Regions from separate parts of the uncultured Bacillus sp. genome, predicted to be linked through region 1. Evidence: predicted binding sites of a transcription regulator. Region 1 holds the regulator's gene; each other region holds the start of a gene.
The links. The regulator LexA, encoded in region 1, represses DNA repair genes until DNA is damaged. The targets are predictions, from matches to a motif close to CGAACATATGTTCG.
Positions count from the first base shown of each region.

Region 2: Q5C82_RS10940 (DNA polymerase IV) is a predicted target of LexA. The motif match lies at 3,037-3,050, and genes of this name have one in related genera.
Region 3: dinB (damage-inducible protein DinB) is a predicted target of LexA. The motif match lies at 3,613-3,626, and genes of this name have one in related genera.
Region 4: Q5C82_RS05805 (ImmA/IrrE family metallo-endopeptidase) is a predicted target of LexA. The motif match lies at 4,699-4,712, and genes of this name have one in related genera.

Region 1 covers NZ_CATYRA010000002.1:240,644-248,131, forward strand. Annotated here, with positions in the region: gene Q5C82_RS04740 (poly-gamma-glutamate hydrolase family protein) at 1-11, shown strand, start outside; gene Q5C82_RS04745 (YndM family protein) at 34-486, opposite strand; gene fosB (metallothiol transferase FosB) at 684-1,106, shown strand; gene Q5C82_RS04755 (hypothetical protein) at 1,182-1,610, shown strand; gene lexA (transcriptional repressor LexA) at 2,000-2,617, opposite strand; gene yneA (cell division suppressor protein YneA) at 2,767-3,084, shown strand; gene Q5C82_RS04770 (recombinase family protein) at 3,103-3,756, shown strand; gene Q5C82_RS04775 (DUF896 domain-containing protein) at 3,820-4,053, shown strand; gene tkt (transketolase) at 4,222-6,225, shown strand; gene sirA (sporulation inhibitor of replication protein SirA) at 6,380-6,826, shown strand; gene Q5C82_RS04790 (YneF family protein) at 6,912-7,130, shown strand; gene ynzD (aspartyl-phosphate phosphatase YnzD) at 7,204-7,377, opposite strand.
Region 2 covers NZ_CATYRA010000005.1:278,090-285,577, reverse strand. Annotated here, with positions in the region: gene Q5C82_RS10960 (GNAT family N-acetyltransferase) at 1-412, opposite strand, end outside; gene Q5C82_RS10955 (antibiotic biosynthesis monooxygenase) at 409-750, opposite strand; gene Q5C82_RS10950 (GNAT family N-acetyltransferase) at 760-1,230, opposite strand; gene Q5C82_RS10945 (YolD-like family protein) at 1,420-1,758, opposite strand; gene Q5C82_RS10940 (DNA polymerase IV) at 1,755-2,993, opposite strand; gene Q5C82_RS10935 (YqzH family protein) at 3,160-3,366, shown strand; gene Q5C82_RS10930 (MBL fold metallo-hydrolase) at 3,392-3,673, opposite strand; gene Q5C82_RS10925 (MFS transporter) at 3,883-5,115, shown strand; gene Q5C82_RS10920 (hypothetical protein) at 5,167-5,352, shown strand; gene Q5C82_RS10915 (VOC family protein) at 5,321-5,707, opposite strand; gene coaA (type I pantothenate kinase) at 5,712-6,671, opposite strand; gene dsdA (D-serine ammonia-lyase) at 6,743-7,488, opposite strand, start outside.
Region 3 covers NZ_CATYRA010000014.1:64,599-72,086, reverse strand. Annotated here, with positions in the region: gene Q5C82_RS18735 (nitroreductase family protein) at 1-300, shown strand, start outside; gene Q5C82_RS18730 (MMPL family transporter) at 388-3,045, opposite strand; gene Q5C82_RS18725 (MarR family transcriptional regulator) at 3,042-3,500, opposite strand; gene dinB (damage-inducible protein DinB) at 3,667-4,185, shown strand; gene Q5C82_RS18715 (amino acid permease) at 4,360-5,736, shown strand; gene vmlR (ABC-F type ribosomal protection protein VmlR) at 6,068-7,488, shown strand, end outside.
Region 4 covers NZ_CATYRA010000003.1:12,475-19,962, reverse strand. Annotated here, with positions in the region: gene rapA (response regulator aspartate phosphatase RapA) at 1-521, shown strand, start outside; gene phrA (phosphatase RapA inhibitor PhrA) at 511-645, shown strand; gene Q5C82_RS05830 (YciI family protein) at 677-931, opposite strand; gene Q5C82_RS05825 (N-acetylmuramoyl-L-alanine amidase) at 1,055-2,008, shown strand; gene Q5C82_RS05820 (PH domain-containing protein) at 2,045-2,422, opposite strand; gene Q5C82_RS05815 (poly-gamma-glutamate hydrolase family protein) at 2,529-3,131, shown strand; gene Q5C82_RS05810 (manganese catalase family protein) at 3,206-4,042, shown strand; gene Q5C82_RS05805 (ImmA/IrrE family metallo-endopeptidase) at 4,087-4,683, opposite strand; gene xre (HTH-type transcriptional regulator Xre) at 4,845-5,186, opposite strand; gene Q5C82_RS05795 (hypothetical protein) at 5,366-5,545, shown strand; gene Q5C82_RS05790 (hypothetical protein) at 5,532-6,368, shown strand; gene Q5C82_RS05785 (ATP-binding protein) at 6,268-7,068, shown strand; gene Q5C82_RS05780 (hypothetical protein) at 7,068-7,235, shown strand; gene Q5C82_RS05775 (hypothetical protein) at 7,320-7,488, shown strand, end outside.

The DNA of each region.
Region 1 (7,488 bases):
ATAGCTACTGAAAAATAGGAGGCGCTAAGCCTCCTATTCCTCATGCTTCTCATTCGTAACGTCAGGAAACAGCTCATCTGCGGCTTCTGTTTGATACTGTAGAGTGTTATCCCTGGCTGACAGTTCATTTCGGAAGGTTTCATCCAGCACATTTTTTAGCAGATACCGATGAAAAAAGTATTCAAAAACAGTAAGACAGGCAGCGGAAAGTAGAGCAGCTGCAAACGGTGGGAAATCATTTCTTGTTTGGGTTAAAACAAAGACCCAAAGAATAACGAATGAAAGCCCAAAGTCAGCTAATGAAGCTGTAATATTGTTTGTGCGGGGAAGGACGAGCATGTCACCGGATAGATAGGAAACAAAACCTAGGAAAAGTGCAATAAACATCACACTTAAAAAGGGCGCGTGATAGACTCTGTCCAAAATCACATATAAAAGGGCGAGAGTGAAAGCAACCTTTGAAGCAAGAGCAATGATATGTTTCATTTGACCACCTAAATTGTTATTTTTGAAGAAAACCCTTAGCTGTAAACAAATTATCAAAAACATAAGTAATTCAATTCGACAGTCATTATTGTAAACAATCCGATGTTGTTTACACTGGTATTTTTTGCTGACTGCATGAAACTTTTTTGGGAAAAAGTCGTACATATGGATGATCAGCTTTCAAGGGGGAATGATTTGTGAAGATAAAAGGAATCAATCACTTATTATTTTCAGTTTCTCATCTGTATACATCAATTGATTTTTATCAAAAAGTGTTTGATGCCAAGCTTCTGGTTAAGGGAAAAACAACAGCATATTTTGATTTAAATGGCATCTGGCTTGCGCTTAATGAAGAACCTGGCATTCCGAGAAATGACATTATGGCGTCTTACACCCATATTGCATTTACTATTGAAGATCATGAGTTTGAGGAAATGTCAGCAAGATTAAAAAGGCTTCATGTCAATATTCTGCCTGGCAGAGAACGAGATGAACGCGATCGAAAATCAATTTATTTTACCGATCCAGACGGTCACAAATTTGAATTTCATACAGGAACCCTTCAAGACAGGCTTCGTTATTATAAACAGGATAAAACACATATGGATTTTTATGATTGAACGACCTCTTGATATTACACAGAACATATACATAAATCTTATGTAAGGTTAAAATATGGTAAAGGAGGGATGTGATTGAAAATAAAAATCTTAGGCTTAACAGCAGTTTTGATGTGTTTTTTTGGCAATGCCAGTCCCCATGCGTCAGCTTTAGATTTTGATCACAAAACAGACTTTATTTTAAATGACAGCACAAAATCGTTTGTTCTGGAAAATATCAGTGATGTTCCGGCGATCGACTATATTTTAGGCTATCAGTTTACGATCTTGGGAGCCAATACTTGTTCAGTTGAGATTAAACTTCAGCGAATGAGGCTTACGGGAGAATATACCACACTGAGCACGAAGCAATTCAGCGGCAGCTGGTTTGATTTTAGTGCTCAGGATAAGGTTTCTATCGATCCATTTCACCGATACCGTATATTTGCAGAAGAACACTCAGAAAACTGCACAAGTGTTCGGGTAAAGGGCAGTTATGGTATACAGTATTTACATTTTGATTGAAGCTCACGTTGATCAAGAAAAGTGAGCTGTTTTTTTAGAAATGTTGAACCAACTATACTGTGTACTAAATTTTCATTAAATTTCAATTGCCGCGCTCCTTAAATAACATGAAGCTGCATCATTCCACGACCTAAGAAAATGAAACATTTTTAAGGAGATAACGTCTAATGTGTTAAACGGACAATATTTTTATAAAAGTTTCCTGAAGGAAAGAAAATTTCTTGACTTCAACAATTGTTTGGTGGATAATTATGGTGTAAACATGATGTTCTTTTTCCTCCTATTCAGGCTCGCACCCAAAAGTCAGGGCGAGCCTGCTTTTTTGTACAATAAACCCCCTCTCCGTAAAGGAAGAGGGGGTTATTTCATGCATTTGATAGATCAATAGGTTAATGGACGGTTCTGAACACGCCAATCACTTTCCCTAGAATGCTGACATTCTGCAAGATGATAGGTTCCATCGTTGGGTTTTCAGGCTGTAAGCGAATGTGAGTATCCTCTTTATAGAAACGTTTTACCGTAGCTTCATCATCTTCTGTCATCGCAACTACAATTTCCCCGTTGTTCGCTATATTTTGCTGTTTAACGATGACATAATCCTTATCGAGAATACCAGCATCAATCATACTGTCTCCCATTATCTCCAGCATAAATACATGCTCGTCCGGAGGAACCATACGGTCAGGAAGCGGAAAATATTCTTCAATATTTTCTACTGCTGTAATAGGAGATCCCGCCGTGACTTTCCCGATGACCGGTACATTAACGACCTGACTTTGCGGAATGTCTACTTCTTCATCAAGTATTTCTATTGCTCTAGGTTTTGTCGGATCCCGTCTGATCAGCCCTTTTGTTTCCAAACGGGCCAAATGGCCGTGGACAGTTGAACTGGACGCAAGCCCAACAGCCTCTCCGATTTCTCTCACGGAAGGCGGATATCCTTTTGATTTAACCTCTGCTTTAATAAAACGGAGGATATCAAGTTGCCTTTTTGATAGCTTCGTCATTTTTCGCACCTCAAAACGTCGATTTTAAGAAGATTATAGCATGATTTTCCTTACAGTACAAACATAGGTTCGAAAAAACAATTGACAGAAACGTTTGTTCGTATATACTGAAATTATAAAAAAGCGAACAAACATTCCTGTTGGAGGTTATGGTCATGAGTAAAGAATCTATTATTTTTGTCGGTCTATTCTCAGTGATTTTGAGCGCGGTTATCCTTTTGCTGTCATATACAAGCAGCGGTCAGGAGCTTAATCAGTATGCTAAAATAAAAGTCCAGCAAGGCGACACACTTTGGTCAATTGCTGATCAGGTAGCAGATACAAAAAAGATAAACAAAAACGATTTTATTGAATGGGTAGCTGATAAAAATCATCTGCAGACGTCTGATATCCAGCCGGGAGATGAGTTGGTGATTCCATTGAAAAAGAAGCATCAGGATGCATATGAATTGGCAACTGTAAGATAGAGAGGAAAGATAGAAAAAATGAAAGCACTCATATATGCCCGCGTAAGCACAAATAAAGAACAGCAGGAAACATCATTAAAGCGGCAGATGGAGGAGCTAACGGCCATTGCAGCCGAGAACGGCATGGAAGTCGTCAAAGTAATTTCTGAAAAAGCCAGCGGATATGAAATTGATCGGGACGGTGTATTTGAGCTGCTTGATGAGATCAAGAATTCGGGAATCGATGTTATTTTGGTTCAGGATGAGACTAGGCTCGGCCGGGGAAATGCAAAAATCGCCCTGCTCCATTGTATCTACAGAGAAGGTGTGCAAGTCTATACAACGGCTCACAGAGGTGAACTGGAGTTATCGGAGGCTGACTCGATGGTGCTGGAGATCGTCAGCATAGTGGAAGAGTATCAGCGAAAAATTCACAACATGAAAATCAAGCGGGGAATGAAGCGTGCAGTAAAAAACGGTTTTAAACCGCAAAAAAACCTGAAAAACCAACATGAAAACAGCGGAAAAGAAAGAATAGAGGTCCCAATCTCAGAGATCGTCCGCCTAAGAGCGAATAAACTGACGTTCGCAGAAATTGCGGCAACGCTAAGAGGGTTTGGCTATGATGTGTCTAAAGCGACCGTCCACCGGCGGTATCAGGAATACATAGAGAATGATGAGACAGCCGAGTGAATCAGTTGTAAAACTCTTTTTGATCTAGTACTATATAGACAAAATGCAATAAAGGAGTTTAACATGATTTCAAACGCTAAAATTGCCAGAATTAATGAACTTGCTGCTAAAGCCAAAGCTGGCGTTATGACAGAAGAGGAAAAAGCCGAACAGCAAAGGCTCCGTCAAGAGTACTTGAAAGGTTTTCGCTCTTCTATGAAAAACACGTTAAAAAGTGTGAAAATCATTGACCCAGAAGGCAATGATGTAACACCAGAAAAGCTAAAAAAAGAACAAAGAAATAACAAACTTCACTAATATGAGAGGAATACGGAAATATCGTATTCCTCTTTTGCATATACTATGAGCAAAACTCTTATGTGACAAAATTCAACAAGTTTCTCTCGAATTTAAGCTGAAACAGTTGAGAAAAAGTCGTCAGACATTTATGATGTAAGGGTACAACACATAAGGAAGGGGATTTTTATGGATACAATTGAAAAGAAATCAGTTGCTACCATTCGCACACTCTCAATAGACGCTATTGAAAAAGCAAATTCTGGTCACCCAGGGATGCCAATGGGGGCCGCTCCAATGGCATACACGCTGTGGACAAAATTTATGAACGTTAGTCCGGCAAACCCTGGCTGGTTTAACCGTGACCGTTTTGTTTTATCTGCTGGACACGGGTCAGCACTTTTATACAGCATGCTTCATTTAAGCGGATTTGATCTTAGCATCGAAGATCTTAAGGGATTCCGCCAGTGGGGCAGCAAAACACCTGGACATCCGGAATTCGGGCATACTGCCGGTGTGGATGCGACAACTGGTCCGCTCGGGCAAGGAATTGCCATGGCGGTCGGAATGGCTATCGCTGAACGCCATTTAGCGGAAACATACAACCGCGATTCATTTAACGTAGTCGATCATTATACATACAGTATTTGCGGTGATGGTGATTTAATGGAAGGCATTTCTTCTGAAGCCGCTTCACTCGCAGGCCATCTTCAGCTTGGCCGTCTGATCGTATTATACGATTCTAATGACATCTCTCTCGATGGAGATCTCGACCGTTCATTCTCTGAAAACGCGAAACAGCGTTTTGAAGCAATGAATTGGGAAGTTCTTTATGTTGAGGATGGAAACAACATCGAAGAATTAACAGCAGCTATCGAAAAAGCACGCCAAAATGAAAAGAAACCTACATTAATTGAAGTGAAAACGACAATCGGTTTCGGTTCACCTAACCGTGCCGGCACATCCGGTGTTCACGGTGCTCCGCTTGGTAAAGAGGAAAGCAAGTTAACAAAAGAAGCTTACGCGTGGACGTATGAAGAAGATTTCTACGTACCGTCAGAAGTATATGAGCATTTTGCTGCAGCGGTTAAAGAATCAGGAGAGAAAAAAGAACAAGAATGGAATGCTCAATTCGCTAAATATAAAGAAGTTTATCCTGAACTTGCTGAACAGCTTGAGCTGGCAATCAAAGGAGAGCTTCCGAAGGACTGGGATCAAGAGGTTCCTGTTTATGAAAAAGGAAGCAGCCTGGCATCCCGCGCCTCTTCCGGTGAAGTTCTCAACGGACTTGCGAAAAAAATTCCATTCTTTGTCGGAGGATCTGCTGACCTAGCGGGATCAAACAAAACGACAATTAAAAATGCCGGTGATTTTACAGCGGTTGATTACTCAGGCAAAAACTTCTGGTTCGGTGTTCGTGAATTTGCGATGGGTGCAGCCTTAAATGGTATGGCGCTCCATGGCGGACTGCGTGTATTCGGCGGAACTTTCTTTGTCTTCTCTGATTACCTGCGTCCGGCGATTCGCCTTGCAGCGTTAATGGGTCTTCCTGTCACTTATGTCTTCACACATGACAGTATTGCGGTAGGTGAAGATGGCCCGACGCACGAGCCTGTTGAACAGCTTGCTTCACTCCGTGCGATGCCTAACCTTTCCTTGATCCGTCCTGCAGATGGAAATGAGACAGCGGCAGCATGGAAGCTTGCAGTGCAAAGCACTGACCAGCCAACAGCGCTAGTATTGACACGCCAAAACCTTCCTACGATTGACCAAACAGCTGAAGAAGCATTGGCAGGAGTAGAAAAAGGTGCATATGTCGTTTCTAAATCTAAAAACGAAACACCTGACGCTCTTCTTATCGCTTCAGGCTCTGAAGTAGGTCTTGCGATTGAAGCACAAGCTGAATTGGCAAAAGAAAATATCGATGTTTCTGTTGTCAGCATGCCTTCAATGGACCGTTTCGATAAACAATCTGTTGAATACAAAAACACTGTCCTTCCTGCAGATGTGAAAAAACGCCTTGCGATTGAGATGGGCGCATCATTTGGATGGGGCAAATACACAGGGCTTGAAGGAGACGTGCTCGGCATAGACCGATTCGGTGCATCTGCTCCTGGCGAAACCGTCATCAATGAATACGGCTTCTCAGTTCCAAACGTAGTGAACCGAGTTAAAGCATTAATCAATAAGTAAAAGTCTTTTAAAGAGGATGAGTCAAATCATCCTCTTTTTCTTGTTTATCCGACAAAAATAGTATTGGCTGTTTAACAGTAATAGACAATTCTTTCTTTTCTTCTTTTGTATAATAGAGAGCAAATGAAATGCTGCTGGAAAAGGGGATGAAAAGATGGAACGTCACTACTATACGTACCTGATAAAAGAGGAGTTTGCCAATCACTATTTCGGGCGGGAATCGGTTATGTTTGAGCTGTTTCAAGACTATCATTGGACAAGCCTGACAAAGCAGCAGTATGAAATGACAGAGAAACAGATTCAATATATTACACAGCCAATCCCGATTTTACATATGCATCAGCGGTTAAAAATGAATTTAAACAATACGGATTACAGGCAGCTGGATTATATTTATAGATTAGCTTTGCCGAAAGCAAAAGGCCACGCGACGTTTATGATGAAGGAGCACATGATAGAATTAGTGGCTTCTGGGGATTACGAGGCAGAAACGATTTTCTTTGAAGTGTTGAGAAAAGTAAGCCCTTGCTTTCTGGCTATGGATTTTAATTCGAAGCGTTATGGATGGCTAAATCCGGTGAAAGAAAGAAATTTTGTCTAAAACCGAAGAAAAAGAGATGTAAATGTTGTATAATAGCTTTTGGTTTAGTACACTTTAAACTAGACAACATGAAGGAGGAAATAAAATGACTTTATGGGTTGGCATCCTAGTGGGCGTAGTTGCATTGCTCATAGGTGTTGCACTCGGGTTTTTTATTGCTCGTAAATATATGATGAGCTACCTTAAAAAGAATCCGCCTATTAATGAACAAATGTTACGCATGATGATGATGCAAATGGGAATGAAACCTTCTCAAAAGAAAATCAATCAAATGATGAAAGCCATGAATAATCAAACGAAATAATACGTAAAGATTATGATATAGAGAAACATGGTTATAAAATAAAAAACCCTTATACGGGTTTTTTATTTTGCAATCATTCATCACCCGCTACTGCTCTAAGGCGCTGCTTTTGATATTGTATGAGAAGATGGTCAAGCTCCTGACTGAGCTCTATCGTAATATGAGATGTCATTCCGTTCGCCATGACAATTTGCAGCAGCTCTGCTCTTTTTTTTTCAATTTCATTTAATAGATGCTCTCTAATCACAGGGATGTATCCTTTCATACATTAGATCTTCAAAGTGAATGTTTATATTATATCCATATTTATACTAATTTTCAAATGAGAAGGAGTACAATATCTCAATGTCAAATTAAA
Region 2 (7,488 bases), on a different contig from region 1:
CGGCTTTGACGGTTTCTGCCTTTTGAAATCCCGCCTGTGTATAGAGCGACTCGGCTGGTGTATTTTTCTCGGCTGTGACTACTTCGATTTTCTCAGCGTCTTCGTTTTGATCAATGACAAATTGCAGAAGTGCTCGTCCAATCCCTTTTCTGAAACCGTCGGGATGCACCACAAGCCTGCAAATGGTGAGATGATGCATGTTTATCTCATATGAAATGACACCGATCAGTTTGCCGTCTTTCCGATATCCCACAAACTGTTCATGAGATGCTTGAATATCCTTCGCCTTCTCTTGTAAGGCAGGAATACCGTCAAAACCGATAAGCTCCGCTTCTTTTATGTAGGCGGGCTGCTGCACGGCAATAATCTCACGCGCTGTGATGTCTCCCTTATGCTCAAGAAATTCAATCATTTCTCTTCTCCTGAAAACAGCCGCTGCCTCTCGACTTTTGCGATGCGGACTGCATACAACTCGTACCAAACGCTTTTTCCTTTTTCTTTTGCCGCTTGATGTTCAGTGTGATGCTTCCAGTGGTTAATGGCGGCGATACTGTCCCAGTAAGAAACCGTTATGCCCCTTCCATCCGCTTCACGAATGCTTTCGACGCCTAAAAATCCCGGCTGATCCGCCGCAAGCGATACCATCCGCTCCGCTGTTTCTCCATATCCTGTGTCATTTTCGCTTTTGACAGATGAAAAAATGACTGCATAGTAAGGTGGCTCAGGTGTTTTTGATAAAAAATCCATCATATTTCCCCCTCATATGTTTTTGACAAACAGTACCTTATCTTGGCCGGGGCCATCATAGTTTGCAAACACTGAGATGCCATTTACCGTTTTGGTGCCCTTTTCAATGTCAAATCCCAATTTGGTGTGATACGCGATTGATACCTTATTCACCGGTGAAGTGACGCACTTTACCCGCGTGCAGCCTCTTTGTTTTACCGTTTCAATAAAGACATCGTATAATTGTTTTCCAATTTGCATTTTTCTGAAATCTGGATGCACACCGGAAAAATGGATGTATGCCGTTTCAGGATCTGATTGCGATTGAAACCCGATTAAAAATCCGGTCATGCTGCTATGTTCAGATGTAATAAAGCTTGTGTCCTGAAAATGCTCAAAAAATAGTCTCGGCAATTTTTCTTTCAGCTGTCTGCCGCCCCACCATTCATTCATTACAGACGTTACCATTTCATAATCTGAAGACGTGATTGTTCGAATATCCATTACGATTTGATCTCCCTCCGTCTGGCAAAACGAATGTCAGCTCTTTTTTCTCACAATATAAAAATTATATTTTGCCTGACTGGAATTGTAAATGCCTTCTTTCCTGTATCATACGTTTCCAGATTGCCGTGGGAACAATGTTTGATATTTTTACACATATTTCTCCCTCCAATGCAGGAGGGAGAAACGTTACAGCACAATATCAAGCACCTGATTAAGTTTCAGCTTATAAAGCTGATCCTCGTCTCCTTTTATCCATACTGTTTTTTCAAACTCTTCATACCGGCAGATTTTCCCGGTACAGCGGACAATTTCACCGTCCTGAAAGCAGCTGACAGTGACATTCTGAGCAAACTCCATCGCGGCGCAAAGCGTTTGATTCATTTCCTCCAGCTTATCAGGATCAAGGATCGGCTTTTGCAGCTTCTGTTTATGGCGTTTTCTCTCAAGCAGGCTTTGTTTATGTTCCGGCAGAAACATCCTGCTCCCTTCCCACAGCATGTTGCCTCTTTTTAAATGGTCATTCATTTATAGTGCCCTCCTATTTTAGCCGCACGTTCAAATGCCTGGCCTGCCGCTGTCAGTGACGCCGCCCTGATGATGGCTGTATCGCCGAACCGGCTTTTAATGCCGTCCATCACATAGCCAAGGCTCATTTTCTTTGCATAATCCTGAAATAAATTGAGCTGCCATATGTCATCAGATGAGAGCTGAGACAGATTGACCCCGAGGCGGCGGACAGGCTTCCCGTCCCAAAACGTAAGAAACAGCCGGCATACAGCCTCATATACATCCTGGGTAGAATTCGTCGGCTCCGCCAGCTTCACTTGGCGGTTGAAGCCCGTTGGCCAATCAAAATCAGCACCCCGGCAGCTCACTGACACCGTCTGTCCCATTACTCCGGCGTTTCGGCTTCGCCTGCACACTTCTTCACTCAGCTCCAGCAGTACGATCTTGATTTCTTTATCAAAGTGTTCGTAGTCTTTCGGGAGAGTCATTCCATGGCCAATCGCCTTTTGTCCGTCCAGAGATGAAGTTGACACAGGAGAATAGTCGATCCCGTTCGCCGTCATCCACAGCACGTGGCCGTTAATGCCCCATTTCTTTTTTAAAAGATCGAGCGGAAAAGCCGCGAGCCCGCCGATCGTACTGATGCCCATCCGGTTTAAATGATGCTTCATGCGGCTCCCAACACCAAACATGCTGCCCACCGGAAGCGGCCACATTTCGGTTTTCATATTTTCTTTCGTTAAGGTAAAAATACCGTTCTTATTCTTTTTGGCAAAATTGTCGCACGCGATTTTGGCTAGCGCTTTATTAGGACCGATTCCGACCCGCGCATAAACACCGATCTCCCGCATGATTCTGCCCTGAATGCTTTGTGCGATCTCTTCCGGCGTCCCAAACAGCTTCTGGCTGCCTGTAATGTCCATGAACTGTTCATCGATGGAATACGGCTCTACAAGGTCTGTATATTCCTCTAAAATGGCCGTAATTTGCAGTGATACATCAATATACCGCTGCATACGGGGCCGGAGCACAACAGCTTCAGGGCACTTTTCCTGCGCCTCCCACAGCCGTGAAGCATTCACCACACCCTTTTGTTTCGCCAACGGGCAGGCAGCCAATACGACTCCGCCCCTTTTTTCAGGGTCACCCGAAACAATGACGGGCCTATTTTTCAAATGTGGATTTTCCGCTTTCTCTACAGATGCATAAAACGATTGCATGTCAACGAGAAAAATCACTTTTTCTTTCATCATACACACCTCTAAAAAGAACTTATGTTCGTTTTTCTATTATATGCGAAAGTATGTTCGATTTATACTGGTAAATGATTCTTGTCTGACAGAAAATATGATCCAAGGGTTTGAGAGAAGAAAAACATTTAGTAGAATAAAAGCGAAACATAAAGATAGGAGAGTCATGATGGAGAAATTTGTCGAAAAAATGATGGGACAGGCACTGCGTCAATACGGCAGAAATGTTGCCATAGATCCGTTAAGCCCGTATGAAAAACAAAGCCTGAAAGCAGCCTTAGAAGAAAGACGGAATGAAGAACCCGATGAGGATCTGCATGCGCATATAGAAGATATCATTTATGACTATGTCACAAACCAAGGGCTGTTCTCTTAATCGCAGGCCAGAAACGTAAAGCCCCTCAAAACTGTCTATTCTCAAGCGTGTCATACACTTTATTTTCATTCAGAAGAGACACGGCCGCTTCTTCTGTTCTGCGGCTAATGTCGGTTTTCAGCTTAAATTTTAACCTATGTCCGGCATCACTGAGCATCTCCGAAACTTGATCCACATCCTGGTGGGTCAAAATCACTGCCAACGGCCGTCCGTTTGCTTCCATGTTCTGCCGAATCGCTTTAAAATGCCCCGGCATTCCAGCATCAATTAATATTGTGCTTTCACCACAGACATAAGCGCCGGACATATCGTCATTTTCCTTCCGAATGCTTTAACCTCAATGCCAACGATGGAAACTCCGTCAGCCCCGTCCATCCTCCCCACATGGTATATTGCAATCCAGACATGTTTTATAGTAAATGTCAATAACAAAACATTTCGAATTTTCCATTGGAGAAGGGAATTTTTTCATATATGATAGAAAAAGATTCTTACATACAGGAGAGAATATGATTCATGAAGAAATGGAAAGATATCCACCCCATCAGCTGGACAATTATAATCGGAACCATTTTCGGCAGAATGGCAACATCGATGAGCATTCCTTTTTTAGCCATTTATTTAACAGCCGTCCAAGGCGCATCTGCTTCCTATGCAGGGCTGGTTATCGCCGCAAGCTCATCAGTCGGCATCCTTGCCAGCTTTTACGGCGGATATATCTCGGACAAATTCGGCAGAAAAAACATGATGCTAGTGTCCATTTTCGGCTGGATGCTAGTATTTGCAGGATTTGCGGCGGCATCTCATCTCTGGATGTTTTTTGTGGTAAACGCATTAAACGGTCTTTGCAAATCACTGTTCGAGCCTGCTTCAAAGGCCTTGCTGTCTGATATGACAGAAGAAAAAACGAGACTGCTTGTTTTTAATTTACGCTATGCAGCTATTAATATCGGCGTTGTCTTCGGACCGGTGCTCGGCCTGTATTTCGGCTCATCGCAATCGACCGCACCCTTTTTGGTGCCTGCAGTCATTTACGGACTATACGGACTCATGCTTGCCATCCAATTTAAAAAACATCCATCATCGTCAGCATCAGACCACCCCCGAAATATGAGCGTGCGGGAAGCGTTTATGGTGACGCAAAAGGATCATCTTTTTACAATGGCTTTGGTCGGCATTACGCTATGCACCTTCGGCTACTCACAATTCAGTTCGACATTCCCGCAGTATATGGCGCAGAACCCCTTGATCGGCAATGGAACGAAGCTGTATGGGTTGATGCTGACATTAAACGCAATCGTTGTGTTGGCGACGCAATTTCCCATCGTCCATTTCGCAAAACGTTTTTCGCCGCTTTGCTCCCTGATGCTCGGTAATGTGATGGTTAGTATCAGCATGGCCATTTTCACCATATCACACGGTGTTTCGTCACTTGTGATGATTGTGGTCACATTTACAATCGGCGAAGTGCTTTTATTCTCTATGATGGATTTGTTTGTAGACCAGATTGCAAAACCAGGATTAAAAGGCACTTATTTCGGGGCAATCGGTTTTTCACAACTCGGAAACGTCATCGGCCCCTGGATCGGGGGTATATGTATAGACCTATTTGGCGCTGGCCGGCCGATTTTTATTTTTTCTGTTCTGAGCGGCATCACCCTGCTCGGCCTGCCATTTTTAGCGTTCGCCTATCGGCAGATGAAAATGGGAATCACAAAACACCAAACCAGGCTGGAAAAGCCGCTTTAAATAAAAAAACGGGAGAGAACCAATCTCTCCCGCAACAACGAGGTGATGAACATGAATATAGGCGATATGATGTTTCAGCTTTTCGTATTTATTGTGTTTACCGCTGTCATCTTTGCAGCTGTTACAAGCTTCAAGTATGCGAGAATCGAAAAGCGCAGCTGGATCACATTGAGAAAAAGCTTAACAGCCTATCCGAAGATCACAATTAACCGCTTGGGGCAACCAGCTCTACCTTAATCCGGTCCGGATCCTCACAATAGACTGCATAATGCCCGTCTCCTCCGGCAAAAGGATGCCGGTCTCGGTACAACACACGATAGCCTTTTGCCATCAATTTTTCGGTCATCAGGTCGACTTGAAGCTTGGATTCAGCATGAAATGCGAGATGGTTCAGCCCAACACGGCATCTGTGGTATTCCGGCTCTAGAAACTGCTCTTTCGCCTGCACGATCACAAGGTAAAAACAATCCTTCTTCCAACTCATGCCTGAGCTCCATTTTTGATACTCTTTATAGCCAAGTTCTTTTAAGAACCATCCCCAAAAACGTCGAGACGCTTCCAAATCAGACACATACAGTTCGATATGATGCACGATATCATACCCGCCTTACCAGCACTTCTTCAACCTTATGCCCGTCTCCCTTACGCAAAATGAGATCTGACCTGAATTTAGTCGGCAAAATATTTTCATATAAGTTCGGCCGGTTGACACTCTCCCAAATCGATGCTGCCATCTCATCAGCCTCCTGATCAGACAAGTCTTTAAATTTATGAAAATAAGAATCTGGATTTTGAAAAGCTGTTTCCCGAAGCAGACGAAAACGCTCTAAATACCAAGTGAAAATCCGGCTTTCGTCCGCATCCACATAAATCGAAAAATCAAAGAAATCGGAAACAAAAATACGCGGATTTTTCCGGTCATCCTCCAAGGTGGGTGACTGAAGAACATTAATGCCTTCAATAATCACAATATCGGCCTGGTCTACAACCTCGAACACACCTTCCTCGCGGTCATAGGTTAGATGGGAATATACCGGGGCCTTTACTCTGTCTTTTCCTGATTTTAAGTCATTCAAAAATTCGAGCAGCGCCTTTACGTCGTAGCTTTCAGGAAACCCTTTTCGTGACATCATATTTTTCTTTTTCAGCTCGGCTGTAGGAAATAAAAAACCATCTGTCGTGATAAGGCTCACTTTAGGGCGATCCGGCAAACGCGAAAGCAGCTTCTGCAATATCCGCGCCGTCGTGCTTTTTCCGACTGCCACACTGCCGGCGATGCCGATAATAAACGGAATTTTGGCCGAATGAGGGTGCTTTAAAAAACCATTGACATGCTTATTGCGTTCGGCTGCAGACTTAACATGCAAGTGAAGCAGGCGAACAAGCGGAATATAAATCGTTTCCACTTCTTCAACAGATAGATAATCATTCAGCCCTTCCACGGCTTTTGCCTCTTCTTCAGAAACAGCAATCGACAAATGTCCCCCAAAGCCAGACCAAGACTCACGATTGTGTTTTGTATATAAAGTATGTAAATTAAGCTCTTTATTTTTCACTGTTTACACCTGACTCTCTGAAGGTTAAAACCCTTACAAAGATTGTAACGGAAAACCCTTTCACTGTCTGCTTATTTTTTCATTTCGTTTTTCAGCAAATCCGCACCAATTCGGTTATACGCAGCCATTTCTTCTTTTGGAACCATGCTTCCTCCCGTTCCCCAGATGACATGTACGGCATGTTCCATCTTATGTTTCTGACTATAGCGTCTTCCTTCTTCAGTCGAAAAGAGCTGAATCGGTCCGAACATGCCGGCAAGAGCAGAGGGCTCTAAATATTTACTTTCAGATGCAGCCAGCATATGAAGCAAGGCATAAAGCGTATCGTCCTCTACGGTATAACAGCCACTCAGCAGCGGTTCAATCAGCTTGCCGACAAACCCTGACGGCCTCCCTACAGCAAGCCCGTCAGCAGCCGTCCGATTATCCAGGCCGATATCTTGGACAGAAATCTGCTCATGGAGTCCGGAATAAAGCCCTAACAGCATACATGGTGACTGAGTCGGTTCCCCGAAAAACACATGAACATGGTCTCCATATAAAAGCTTCAGCCCAAATGCCACACCGCCCGGCCCTCCGCCGACACCGCACGGCAAATACACAAACAGCGGCGTTTCAGGTCCTGGCTGTATTTCCATACAGTCGAGCTGCGTTTTTAATCGGCTGGCGGCAACAGCATATCCTAGAAACAGCTGACGGGAGTGTTCATCATCAATGAAATAACAGAATGGATCTTGTTCCGCCTGCCGTCTCCCTTCTTTCACCGCTTCACTGTAATCTGATTCATATTCCATGACAGTGACACCCTTTTGGCGAA
Region 3 (7,488 bases), on a different contig from region 1:
GTCAAAGACAGACAAATCGCCGCTCTGACCGCTCATTTTGAAAAGCTTCCGGCACAGGTGAACCGCGAAACGATCCTGATTGACGGAGGTCTTGTTTCAATGCAGCTGATGCTTACTGCACGTGCGCACGGCTATGATACAAACCCGATCGGCGGATACGATAAAGAAAACATCGCGGAAACATTCGGTTTAGATAAAGAACGTTATGTACCGGTCATGCTTCTTTCTATCGGAAAAGCAGCAGACGAAGGCTATGCTTCCTACCGTCTGCCGATTGATAAAATTGCAGAATGGAAATAAAACAAAGAGCCCAGACCTATTTTCTGGGCTCTTTTTATTAACAATCTGAAGAAAAGAGTGATGAACAATTCATCACTCTTCTCTCTGTTATTCTTTGATTTTCTTCCTGCCAAACGGCCACCAGTTGCCTTCGCCAAAAGTCATGATGATTGCCGGAATGAAGAGCGGGAGAATGACAAGGCCGTAAAGCAGCAGCCCGATAATGATGACACTTGCCACCTGCATCAGCGTATTGACACCTGAAGGCATCATCGCCGCGAACGTTCCGGCCAAAATAATGGCCGCCGTAATAATGACGGATCCCATTTTGCTCATTGATCTGACAACACCTTGCACAATGCCGAGGTGCACCTCTTCCTTAAATCGGTCCAGCAAGAAGATCGAATAATCCACGCCTAATGCGATCAAGATGACAAAGCTGAAGAACGGTACTGCCCAGCTGACGCCTGCGTTTCCTAAGCCGTTTACAAAAATTAATTCTGTTATGGATATCGACGTATAGTACGTCAGCAGCAGTGACGCAATCATATAAATCGGCATGATCATTGAACGGAACAAAATCGTTAACACGATAAACAGGCCAATAATCATGATCACCATTGTTCTGGAGAAGTCCGTTGTGGACAGCTCTTTTAAGTCTGCATTTACACTTGTGACCCCGCCGTATACGATCTGTGCATCCTCGAGAGGAGTGCCGTCAACTTCGTTTGCTACAGCTTTTTTGATTTGGTTTATTGTTGTAATGGCTTGTTCTGAATAAGGATTAGAGTCCAGGACGACGCTTAATTGTACGCCTTTGCCGTCTGCAAAGGAATATTGGTCAATTGACTTCTTAAAGTCTTTATCCTTCATGACTTGATCAGGAATGAATATGCCTGTATCCCTTACGGTTGAGCTTTTGCTCATGTCCTCTAACATATCACTGGAAGCTGTAATGCCGTCAGAGATTTTCGTCAGGCCATCATTTGCACTCTTCACGCCCCCGGCAAGCTGCTGCAGGCTTTCTGTCAGCGTTCCGGCTTGTGCTTGCTGGCCTGAGAGCTGCTGATTCGCTTGTTCAAGTCCGGTTTGAATCTGTCCAAGCTGTCCGCTGATTGCCGTAAGCTGCTGCACAGTCTGTGCAGTATTGCCGGTTTGGGAAATCTGTTTGCTCACGAGCTGCAGCTGCTGATTGATTTTGCCCAATCCGTCTGCCGCATCGCCCAGTGAACCGCCGGACCTGCTATTTGAGGCTGAGCCGGTTTGCCCCGCCATTTGATTCAACCCGTTTTCTATATCCGTTAAACCGCTTTGGACATCAGCGATTCCTTTTACCGTCTTATCCAGTCCGTCTGAAACCGAGCCTAGCTGTTTATCAATATATAAATCTTTGATTTTTTCACCAGTCGGCTGCGTGATGGTCATGACAGAGTCAACATGTTCGACTTTCTCGATCGCTTTGCTGATATTTCCGAGATAAGGGATTGTATCAGCTGTTGTAAGATCTTTGTCTCCTTTCACGACAACATTGATCGGGAACGCTTTCCCTTCACCGAATCCATCCTTGATGGCTTCGAGAGCTTTTACTGATTTATAATCACTGCTGATTTCCGCAGTCGAATCAAATGAAATCTGGTCATCATAGGTCAAAATGAACGGTAGCGTGATAATCACCGTGATGACAATAAACAGAAACGGACGCACAACAGAATGCCTGCCGAGAAACGCCCATAATTTGTTGTCACTGTGCGACAGCACTTTCTTAGAAGGCCAAAATAATTTTTCACCCAACGTTACCATAAATAATGGAAGCAGTGTATAGAGGATGACCATTAAGATCCCTACACCGACTGCGACTCCTACTGCAGATTGGAAAATCGCAAACTTTGCAAATCCTAAGGCGGAAAATCCGATCAATACCGCAAATCCGCTGATAAATAAGGTTTTTCCCCCTGTACGGTAAGCGATAAGCGCCGCTTCTTTTTTGTCATGCCCGTTTGCTAACTCTTCACGGAATCGGGTAAGAAGCAGAATGCAGTAATCTGTTCCGATCCCGAACAGGATGGCGACTAAGAAGGTTTGCGTAAACGTCGAGATAGGAAAATCAACATTGTACACAAGGATGCCCAGTATGGATTGACTGATCAGATAAGAGAAACCGACAACTACAATCGGGATAAAAGGCGTCACAACAGATCGAAACACGATCAGCAGTAAACCGATGATCAAGCAGACTGTGATCACTTCCGTTTTCTTGAGCCCTTCCTCTGAGCTGTGAGCGAAATCCTGATTGATGAGAGAGGCTCCCGTAATATATGCAGTCAAATCATCAGGAACGATTTTATAAATGTCATCCGCGATTTTTTCCGCTTTTTTATCAGAACCTGTAATCGTGACAGGAATAAGAAGCGTTTTCTTGTCTTTTGAAATCAATTGGTCTTTGACTTCTTTTTCCGCTGTCAGTGGAGACGTTACTTCTTCTACACCGTCGATCTTTTTGACTTTATCGATCATTTTCCGGAGCTGATCCTCTGTTTCTTTCTTCAAAGCGTGATCTAATGTAAAGACGATACTGATCGAATTATTGTCTTCTCCCGCTTGTTTTAAAATGGCATTTGCTCTTTCTGAAACAGCATCTGCAGGAAGCTGGGCCTGCCCCTTTTGATTGGCCAGCTCCGTTAAGTTCGGAGAAAACAAACTCAAAACGACGGTAAGTGCTAATATAACCGCTGCAATTGCCCACTTGAATTTGATGATTGCTCTCATTCTGCAGAATCTCCTCCTTTAAATTTGCTTTTTAGAATGGTGAATATCTCTATGATAGAATTTAAGTGTTTCTCATCTATATCATCGATCAACTCTTTGAGAGCGTTAAAAATGGCTGAATCTAATTCTTCCAGTATGGTTTCACCGCTGGTTGTGATGTTAATAAGCTTAGAGCGCTTATCACTTTTCGCCGGACAGTCATCCCATTCAACCAATCTCTTATCGAGCAGCTTTTTCAGTCTGTTAGAAATCGCGCTTTTATGGACATTTTGATACATGGCTAGGCTGCCGGGAGAGGTTGGCCCCTTGACTTTTAAAATTTTTAACAAGTCTGCCTGTTCCCTTGAGATATTCTTGAAGACATCCTGATTAATTTCATGATGCACAAACTCTGTCCCTTCAAGTAATACTTCCACAAACAGGTTTATCGCCTGACATAGCTTTTGTTCATTCAACATCTTCCCCTCCTCATTATAGTTTACCCCTCTAAACTTTATGATCAATGTCAAATAGTTTATTCCCCTAAACTATATCTGTCAACAAATTTTATTTATGAACATCTAAAAGAGAACGCTCGTTCGTGTATAATAGACATCAGAAACACGAAAGGGGAAAATGAACATGTCAGATTTTTCATTAACATTGTATGAATATAACGTCTGGGCCAATCAGCAAATATTCAACCGATTAAAAGAGCTTCCAAAAGAGGTGTACCGCCAAGAGATTCAAAGCGTGTTTCCGTCGATATCCCATGTGTTGTCTCATGTTTATCTTTCTGATCTCGGCTGGATTGAAGTGTTTTCCGGCAAAAGCATGACCGATGCTTTGATGTTAGCTGAACAGCTCAAAGAACAGACAGAGGCAAAAGAAATGGAGGAAATGGAAGCCCTGTTTCTGACGTTATCCGAGCGCTATACATTATTTTTACAGCAAAAAGAACAGCTCAATAAGCCCCTCCAGATTAAAAACCCCTCAGGCGGAATCATGAAAACGACTGTTTCTGAGCTGGTTCCCCACGTTGTCAATCACGGGACATATCACCGCGGCAATATCACAGCAATGCTGCGGCAGACAGGATACGCATCTGCTCCGACAGATTATGGGCTCTACCTGTACATGAAAAAAACTGAAATGGCATAAAAGAAAGCGGCTCCTAAATTGAGCCGCTTTTTTTATGATGGAACGTTCAAAAACATTAAAATTTCTTTTCATATTTTCTGTATAGTAAAAAAGATATAAATTTTAGTGTTATAATAATCATTAAAAATATATTGCTGACTCAATAAACAATTTTTCAATGGAGGAACACACAAAGTGACAGACGACATGACGAAAGACAATATAAATCAGCAAAAATTGGAGAGAGGCTTGAAAAACAGGCACATCCAGCTCATCGCCATCGGCGGAGCCATTGGAACGGGCTTATTTCTCGGCTCCGGAAAATCGATTCATTTTGCTGGACCGTCTATTCTATTTGCTTACATGATCACAGGGATCATTTGCTTTTTAATTATGAGATCTCTGGGTGAACTGCTGTTATCGAATTTGAACTATCACTCTTTTGTTGATTTTGTACAAGACTATTTAGGCGATATGGCAGCTTTTATCACCGGCTGGACCTATTGGTTCTGCTGGATTTCGATTGCAATGGCTGATCTGACAGCCGTCGGGCTCTACACTCAATATTGGCTCCCGGGTGTGCCGCAATGGGTGCCCGGCTTAATCGCTCTGATTATATTACTGATTATGAACTTGGCAACCGTCAAGCTTTTTGGAGAATTAGAATTTTGGTTTGCGTTAATTAAAGTCATTGCCATTTTGGCACTGATCGTCATTGGCCTTGTAATGATTTTTAAAGGTTTCTCCACAAGCTCTGGGGTCTCCAGTTTCACAAATCTCTGGAGCCACGGAGGCATGTTCCCGAATGGCATGCACGGGTTTATCCTATCGTTCCAGATGGTTGTGTTTGCCTTTGTCGGCATTGAGCTGGTCGGACTGACAGCCGGTGAAACAGAAAACCCTGAAAAAGTAATCCCTAAGGCGATCAACAATATCCCTGTCCGGGTGTTGCTTTTCTATATCGGTGCTCTTCTCGTGATTATGAGCATCTATCCTTGGAATGTCATCAATCCCAGCGAAAGCCCATTCGTACAGGTGTTTGTCGCAGTTGGCATCGTCGGGGCAGCAAGCATTATCAACTTTGTTGTGTTGACATCCGCTGCTTCAGCATGCAACAGCGCTGTATTCAGTACAAGCCGTATGGTCTATTCTCTGGCGAAAGATAACAATGCGCCTGAATCAATGGCAAAACTGACTCCGCGTAAAGTACCTAGAAATGCGTTGTTCTTTTCAGCTATCGTAATTTTAATCGGTGTTACGTTAAACTACATCATGCCAGAAGGCGTATTCACCCTGATCACAAGCATTTCAACCGTCTGCTTTATCTATATTTGGGGTATTACAGTCATCTGCCATATGAAATACCGTAAAACAAGACCTGAATTAGCAAAAACAAACAAGTTTAAGCTTCCGCTTTATCCGTTTACAAATTACCTGATTCTTGCGTTCTTGGCGTTTATCCTGGTTGTGCTGGCATTGGCTCAGGATACTCGCGTTTCCTTATTTGTCACGCCGGTTTGGTTTATTTTGCTGATTGTGATTTATAAAGTGAGAAAAGCGAAGCATCAATAAGATTCGCAGCTCCTGCCTCAGAAATAAGAGCAGGAGCTTTTTTGATGAAAAAAACGACAAATGCCCTTTGCTTTTGAATTTGAAGTTATGCTATAGTGTGTGTAATCAAAACAAGAAGGGATGATGGGTGGACAATGATTAACTAATCTTATTTTTACCGTTTGAAATCAATATTTCAAATCAGAAAAAATAGGATTAGTCTGCCCATTTTCTATATATACGACATTGCTATTTATGAATAATAGCTTATTTGATCATGCACAGGCGCGGCTAATCCTTCCAACACATTTGGGAGGATTTTTTTATTCTCCCTTTAAAGCGAGGGATATGAATGAAAGAGATCGTAACATTAACAAATGTCAGCTATGAAGTAAAGGATATGACTGTTTTTAAAAACGTAAATGCCAGTGTTCAGCAGGGAGATATCATTGGGATTATCGGCAAAAACGGCGCTGGGAAATCTACGCTGCTGCACCTCATACACAATGACTTAGCTCCTGCACAGGGACAAATCCTTAGGCAGGATTTAAAAATGACGTTGGTTGAACAGGAAACCGCGTCGTATTCCTTTGAGGAACAGACGCCTGCCGAAAAGAAATTACTGGAGAAATGGCGTGTGCCCGTTCGGGATTTCCAACAGTTAAGCGGTGGTGAAAAACTGAAGGCACGGCTGGCGAAGGGACTATCAGAGGATGCAGACCTTTTACTATTAGATGAACCGACAAACCACCTTGATGAAGAAAGCTTGCAGTTTCTCATTCAACAGCTGAAAAGTTATAGAGGAACTGTGATTCTTGTTTCTCACGACCGTTATTTTTTAGACAAAGCCGCAACAAAAATATGGTCGCTTGAAGCCCAAACCCTGATTGAATTCAAAGGAAATTACTCTGGGTATATGAAGTACCGAGAAAAGAAAAGACTCGCCCAGCAGCGTGAATATGAAAAGCAGCAAAAAATGGTTGAACGGATTGAAGCACAAATGAATGAGCTTGCTTCATGGTCGGAAAAAGCCCACGCTCAATCGACGAAAAAGGAAGGGTTTAAAGAATATCACCGTGTAAAAGCGAAGCGTACGGATGCCCAGATTAAATCCAAGCGGAAGCGGCTTGAACAAGAACTGGAAAAAGCAAAGGCGGAACCCGTTGAGCCGGAATATACTGTCCGCTTTTCAATTGATACAACAAAAAAAACAGGAAAACGTTTTTTAGAAGTTCAACATGTAACGAAGGCCTTTGGCGAAAGAACACTGTTTAAAAACGCACATTTTACAATTCAGCACGGCGAAAAGGTTGCGATCATAGGCTCCAATGGCAGCGGAAAAACAACATTACTGAAAATCATTCTGGGACAGGAAACGGCTGAAGGAAGTGTGTGGGTGTCGCCGTCCGCAAATATCGGCTATTTAACGCAGGAGGTGTTTGATTTACCTTTAGAACAAACACCGGAAGAGTTATTTGAGAATGAAACATACAAAGCAAGAGGGCACGTTCAAAATCTGATGAGGCACTTAGGTTTTACAGCTTCCCAATGGACTGAGCCAATCAAGCATATGAGTATGGGTGAACGTGTAAAGGTCAAGCTGATGGCATATATTCTGGAGGAGAAAGACGTGCTGATTTTAGATGAGCCGACAAACCATCTCGACCTGCCGTCACGCGAACAGCTGGAAGAAACACTGTCACACTATAGCGGCACATTGCTGGCGGTTTCACATGACCGATACTTTCTTGAAAAAACAACAAACAGCAAACT
Region 4 (7,488 bases), on a different contig from region 1:
AACTGGCTTTAGACCTTGCAAAGAAAGAAGGCAATCCCCGCTTGATCAGTTCTGCCCTGTACAACCTCGGCAACTGCTATGAGAAAATGGGTGAACTGCAAAAGGCAGCCGAATACTTTGAGAAATCTGTTTCTATTTGCAAGTCGGAAAAGTTCGATAATCTTCCGCATTCTATCTACTCTTTAACACAGGTTCTGTATAAACAAAAAAATGATGCCGAAGCGCAAAAACAGTATCGTGAAGGATTGGAAATCGCCCGTCAATACAGTGATGAATTATTCGTGGAGCTTTTTCAATTTTTACATGCGTTATACGGAAAAAACATTGACACAGAATCAGTCTCACACACCTTTCAATTTCTTGAAGAACATATGCTGTATCCTTATATTGAAGAGCTGGCGCATGATGCTGCCCAATTCTATATAGAAAATGGACAGCCCGAAAAAGCACTTTCATTTTATGAGAAAATGGTGCACGCACAAAAACAAATCCAGAGAGGAGATTGTTTATATGAAATCTAAATGGATGTCAGGTTTGTTGCTCGTTGCGATCGGGTTTAGCTTTACTCAGGTGATGGTCCATGCAGGAGAAACAGCAGACACAGAGGGGAAAACATTCCACATTGCGGCACGCAATCAAACATGATGATGACAAAAAAGACCCTCAGGGGTCTTTTTTATTTCAGCTTCCATTCTTTTATGGTCAGCATAGAAGATCCGCTTGTCACCAGAGGATCTGCATGTCCGATTTCCTCCGCTTCTTCCAGTGAACCTGCTTCGATGACGTAGGCTCCGCCTGTGGCATCGCTGAATGGCCCGAACAGTTTTAAGCGCTTTTCTGCCTGTAAGCGATCCAAAAATTCATAGTGGCCGGCTACATGTTTCTGTTTGAATTGATCTGTTCTCGTTGTCAGCATTAAGTACGTATTCATCTTATCCCCCTCCTATCGAACTTCAGTTTAACACAATTATCCATAAACCGGTGACGGATGATATGAGCTTTTCGTCCTACGAATGCCACCTATTTATGAAAAAATAAAAAGGAGAGATGATAGGTGAGCATTCAAGTGAAGAAAAATTTAGTTTCTGAAGCAAAATACGCGCTGAAGTGCCCCAATGCAATGTCCGCTGAATATATTACCATTCACAACACGGCAAACGATGCGTCAGCGGCTAATGAAATCAGCTATATGATTGGGAACACCAGCTCGACAAGCTTTCACTTTGCGGTGGATGATAAAGAGGTGATTCAGGGTCTGCCGCTAAACCGAAACGCCTGGCACACGGGTGACGGCACAAACGGTACAGGAAACCGCAAATCAATCGGCGTTGAGATTTGCTACAGCAAATCGGGAGGGCCAAAATATGAGGCGGCCGAAGCCTTGGCGATTTCTTTCGTCGCTCAGCTTTTGAAAGAGCGCGGCTGGGGAATAGACCGGGTGAGAAAGCATCAGGACTGGAGCGGAAAGTACTGCCCACATCGTATTTTATCAGAGGGGCGCTGGGATCAAGTGAAGGCGGCAATTGAAAAGGAATTAAACGGAGTCGTGTCAGCGAAAAAGGCTTCAGCCTCTTCTTCGGCGTCTGAATACCATGTGAAAAAAGGCGATACACTGTCGGGGATTGCCGCATCACATGGTGTCAGTGTGAAAACGCTGCAAAGCATAAATCATATCACCAACCCTGATCACATCAAAGTCGGACAGGTGATTAAACTGTCTCAGGCGGCAACTTCTTCTAAAAGCCATGCCGCGTCTTCCTATCCGCTCCCATCGGGAGTGATCAAAGTGACAAGCCCGCTAACGAAAGGGACAAACGTAAAGCAGGTGCAGACTGCTTTAGCTGCCCTTTATTTTTACCCTGATAAAGGAGCAAAAAATCACGGCGTTGACGGCGTTTATGGCCCGAAAACAGCAAATGCCGTGAAACGTTTTCAGTCTGTCAGCGGATTAACGGCAGATGGCATTTACGGTCCGAAAACGAAAGCGAAAATAGAGGAAAAGCTGTAATCAATAAACGGAAGCTGCCAAGCTTCCGTTTTTTTCTTACATACAAACTGCGGCAAGAACCTTTTGAATATCATAAATGCTTTCGTCTTTTTTAAACTGCTTTGAGACAGCGGGAAGTTCTGCGCCGGAGATCCAAATTTTCAACTCTGAATCAAGGTCAAAGCGGCCGGCAGTCTCCACGCTGAATCTAGAAATGCTTTTGTACGGAATCGATTGAAATTCCGTTTTCTTTCCTGTGATTCCCTGCTTATCTACAAGAATAAGCCGCTTGTCAGTAAAGACAATTAAATCGCGAACCAATTTAAACGCGGCATCGACATTCTCACCATCGAGTAAAATATGACCTAGCTCTTCTTTCACCGCAGCCGTTGACAGAGTTGACGCATTGCCAAGTAATCCATCAATAAATCCCATGATATACCTCCTAATACGTATTCTATCAAATCATACTATAAAAAAGGTTTTCATACATAGGTGAGTAGAGTAAACTGGTGCTGACTGGTAAAGGAGAGCATTCAAAATGAAAGATATGTATGACAACTTTGCAGCCCTTTCTGCTTCTGAATCGGAGTACCGGATTATTTATGAGGAGAAAAAAGAAAGTGAGTTTATCGTCCTCGGTCCCCACGGCGGCAGAATTGAGCCTGGCGTCAGTGAGCTGGTGCGGGCATTTTCCGATCAATGTTCCATTTACTTGTTCGAAGGTGTGAAGCAGCGAAACAACCGTTCCTTGCACCTGACATGCACTCGTTTTGACGAGCCGCTGGCTTTAGAAAAAGTGAATGCCCACCATTACGCATTAGCATTTCATGGGTATCATGATCCAAAAACTCCGCATACATTGGTCGGAGGCGCGGACCGTAAAAAAGCCAAGCGCATTTGTGAGCAGCTGAATGAAGCGGGCTTTAGCGCCGAGCTCACCAGTGAGAAAGACCGGTTGGCAGGTGTCCATCCGAAAAATATTGTCAATCGGACGAAGAGGGAAATGGGACTGCAATTGGAAGTAAGCACGGCACAGCGAAAGGCGTTATTCCGCAATTTTGGCTGCCGTGAAGAAAGTTACACACAAAACGATCTGTTTTATCGATATGTGGAAGCCGTTAAGCTTGGCTTTTATGAATAGATATAACGGGACCTGCACGATCGGCCTATTCCTTCATACGCTGGGGGTGTGCGAAAGTGTAGGGAGGAATGAATATGTTTTATCATATTAAAGAGCTTCAATATCAAGCAAAGCCAGCACGTCCCGATCCTGTTTATGCAAAAAAGCTTCAGGAAATACTGGGCGGCCAATTCGGTGAGATCAGTGTCATGATGCAATATTTGTTTCAAGGCTTTAACTGCAGGGCGGACGCCAAATATAAAGATTTGTTATGTGACGTAGGTACTGAAGAGATTGCACACGTAGAAATGTTGGCGACGATGATTTCCAGGCTTCTGGATAATGCACCAGCCGATGTACAGGAGGATGCTTATAAAAGCAACCCCGCCATTGCAGCAGTGATGTCAGGAATGAATCCTCAGCATGCGATTGTGTCCGGTTTGGGTGCAATGCCAGCAGATAGTGAGGGCTATCCATGGAATGCAAAATACATTATTGCAAGCGGGAATTTGCTGGCGGATTTCCGCGCAAATTTAAATGCGGAATCACAAGGGCGCCTTCAGGTGACCCGGCTGTATGCGATGACCGATGATCCTGGAGTAAGGGATATGCTGTCATTTTTGATTGCAAGGGATACTTATCATCAAAATATGTGGTATGCGGCCATTAAAGAGCTGGAAGAAAGAGAACGGGATATTGTCGTTCCAACGACATTCCCGCGTGAGCTCGAAAAGCGGGAAGTGGCCTATGACCTGTTTAACTTCTCCAGAGGGGATGAAAGCTCACAAGGCAGATGGGCTCATGGTGAAGCTTTTGACGGCCGGGGCGAGTTCAGGTATATTCCCGCTCCGATTGCGTTCGGGCCTGCGCCTCACCTTAAACCGGCGCCTATGTGGGTGCATAATACAGTTCCCCCAATGTCAAAATGTTAGTTTTTCTGCCGGGCTGAGGATTTATATTCCCAGCCCGTGTTTGATCAGCTATATTTGCCGATATGATATAACGCTTTTTCTTCAGCGACCTGCAAGTGCTGCTGATCGTCTTCCTCGTACACATTTGGCCGCTTGTGTGATAATAAGTAAGCGAGCCGCTTCTGAAATTGAATACCTGCTTTACGCCGTTCAAACATTTCAAGCCTTTTTTCAGCAAATTCCTTTGTTACTCGGAATACCCCCGCGATTGTGGCAAGCGCCTGGCTTCTCCATTGCGGCAGTTCCATCTGCAACAGCATAAAGGTTGGCACACAGAAGTGGTACATAAATTGATTCGCCTGAAATTCCTGCAGTTCCCTGAAGAGCTTGTTCATTTGAAAATGATTGCCTGCGTGCTTTAACACGTGGCACAGTTCATGGCCAAAATCCTCCCATTGCTCTTCTCGTGATTTTCTTTGATTCAATACGATACTGTACATGCCATCGTATTTAACCATCATGCTCCCCATATCCTCAAAATGAACCCAAATATCCAGATCCTTTGCGATTTTCAGCATGTCAATGTGATGGGGGGAGGTGATGCCCAGCCGGCTGTATAAATTTTTTACGTATTCCTCCAGATGTGATAAGTAATCGCCCAATTGAATACTCCCTTTCGAACGTGTGTTCTGTTTTTAGCGAGAAAGAAAAGCCCTAATAGGACTGGAAAGTGTGTTGAAATCTTTCCCTTTTCTTAAAAAAATAAACACTTTTTTCTTTATATCGGTCTATTTTTCATATGTTTTAGAGAACAGAGAAATATTTATTTATTTTTCGGTTTCCGGTTTTTCTCTTTTTCTTTTAAATAGTTGATAAATTCAATGGCTTGCTGTTTGCTTTCTGGGGAAAAATCCTGCATATCACGGTATGCTACCTGCAAGTCGGGATCTGAGAACATATCGTCATCGGATTTTTTGTCTTTCCCTGTTAATAAGTAATCAGTCGTTACTTGAAAGTAATCAGCCAGCTTTTGGAGTGTGTCGTAATCAGGTTCGCTTCGCCCGTTTTCATAGTGGGAATATCGTGCCCGCGACACACCGATATGAGATGCGATTTCTTCCTGTGTCCTTTTCCCTCTGAGACTCTTCAATCTGCTGCCTATCATACTATGACCTCTCTTTTTTAAACTCCCTAAGTTACTAATGATTATAGATACAATCTGTATCAAAATAAAGTTATGATAAAAAAAGTATCAAAAATAACTTGATGATACAGTTTGTATCGTTTATACTTGGTAACAGTTGATACGAAAAGTATCAAAACAGATCAGGAGAGTGATATCACATGTATCCCATCCAAATTGTTTTTAGTGAAAATCCCATAGATCAGCGCCATCTCGGACAATCTGGCGGCACCATTTCGTTTACGGCATGCGGACTTCCGGTGTTCCACTTTGAAACGCAAGAACAGTTTCAAACATACATGATGTTAAAAGGAGAAGCGGCATACAATGAAAACCGATAAAAGCTATCCTTTTCCTACGTATTCAGGGTTATTGAATTCAGAACATTATGACAAAATTGGTCCGGCGCTATGGCTGTTTCTCTGGTTCATCAGCGCAACAACAAAAGAAATTAAAAAAGACGGCGTAAGCTGGGGAATCGTACTCGGTCATAAGCCGTTAAAAGCGAGAGAAATGGCGGCTGTTTTCGGGGTGAGTGAGAAAACCGTCAGAAGATGGCTGGAACTTCTCGAAACCCATGAGTACATAAAAGCTGTCCGCGCGCCATACGGACTGATGATTTCTGTAAAGCATTCCAAAAAATTCAGCTTCAGATCGGACAAAACTGCACACCGGAGCATAAAGGAACGGCCATTTTCGCCGCAGGCACCGGACACAGACGTCCGCTCAGATAAAGATAAAACAAATATAAATACTGCTGCTGATGATGCAGTGGATCACATTGCGAAGCGGTTTACACAATTACGTTCGGCTCAAGAAGGACGCACCGTGTATCCTTCCTCCAGAGATTATCAAGCCATCGCCCGTATTGTCGCCATCGGTGTTCCTGTAACACAAACAATCAAATGGCTTGAGGAATGCTTTCAAGCCTTTGAAAACCGGCGAACCGCCGCTTCAGAAACAATCAAGGCCTTTCGCTACTGCTCAAAATTCATTGAAGACCGATTTTTAGCGCAGCAGGCCAAAAACAATACCGCAATTCAACATGAAAGGATGGAAAGACATGACAAAACGAACAATCGAGCAAATTTTAGAGGAGCTGCGAAGAGGGAGACGTCCATTACTGGCGGACAAACCGGCCGAATCAGACGCAAGCCGGTATGATTGCCCGCGATGCAAGGATCAGGGAGGCTATCTCATCCGGCAGAACGGCCTGGAAGTCTGGACAATGTGCAGCTGCATGGCAGAACGGAAAGTGAAGCGGCTGCTCGGTGCCAGCGAGATTACTCACGCCTTCAGACAGCTGGGCTTCAGAGAATTCCGCACGCAGGGAAAGCCGCAGGCCATAAAAGACGCGTTTGAATGCGCAAAAGAGTATGTGGCCGATTATGAACAAATCAAGGAGAGCCGGAAAAACAGCATTGCCCTTTTAGGACAGCCCGGATCAGGGAAAACGCACCTTTTGACCGCTGTTGCCAATGAATTAATGAGAACACGCCATGTGCCGGTCATTTATTTTCCGTTCGTGGAAGGCTTTACCGATCTAAAAAATGACTTTGACCTTTTGGAAGCGAAGCTGAGCCGGATGAAGCAGGCAGATGTACTGTTCATAGATGATCTGTTTAAACCGGTTAATGGCAAACCGCGCGCCACAGATTGGCAATTAGAGCAAATGTATTCGGTACTTAACTACCGCTACTTAAATCATAAACCAATTTTGCTTTCGAGCGAGCTGACGATTGAAACACTTGTACGGGTCGATGAAGCGCTCGGCACGAGAATCTACGAAATGTGCAGCGACTATTTAGTGATTATCAAAGGAGCAGCGTACGAGCTGAATCATAGATTGGAGGGTGTCAGATAATGTGCAAGCTTTGTCAAACAAAGAAAGTCATTGTGGAGCCTACCGAAATTGGAGCCGTTTTTCATCCATGTCCGAACTGCCGGTCCGGCACTGATTTAACGCCGGTTATTCGAAAGCTGGAGCAAATGTTGACAGCGGAAAAAGCGAGGCAGAATGTCCATGATTAAACAGCTGACTGCTCTAATTGCTTTGCTGTTTCGGGCGAAGCGAACAGAAAAAAACATTGAACAATGGTATAAGGATGACGGGAAGTGAAAGTGTTGGCAAAAACAAAACAAGCAGAGAAAAGCCCGGCGCCGTGGCGTGCTGTCCCGTGCGGGGATACGAAACCGATCTATATTTATTCAGCGTACAGTGAAGAAGAAAAAGAAAGATTCCCATATTCAAACGGCCGGCTGATCGCCGCTGTATTTGACCTCA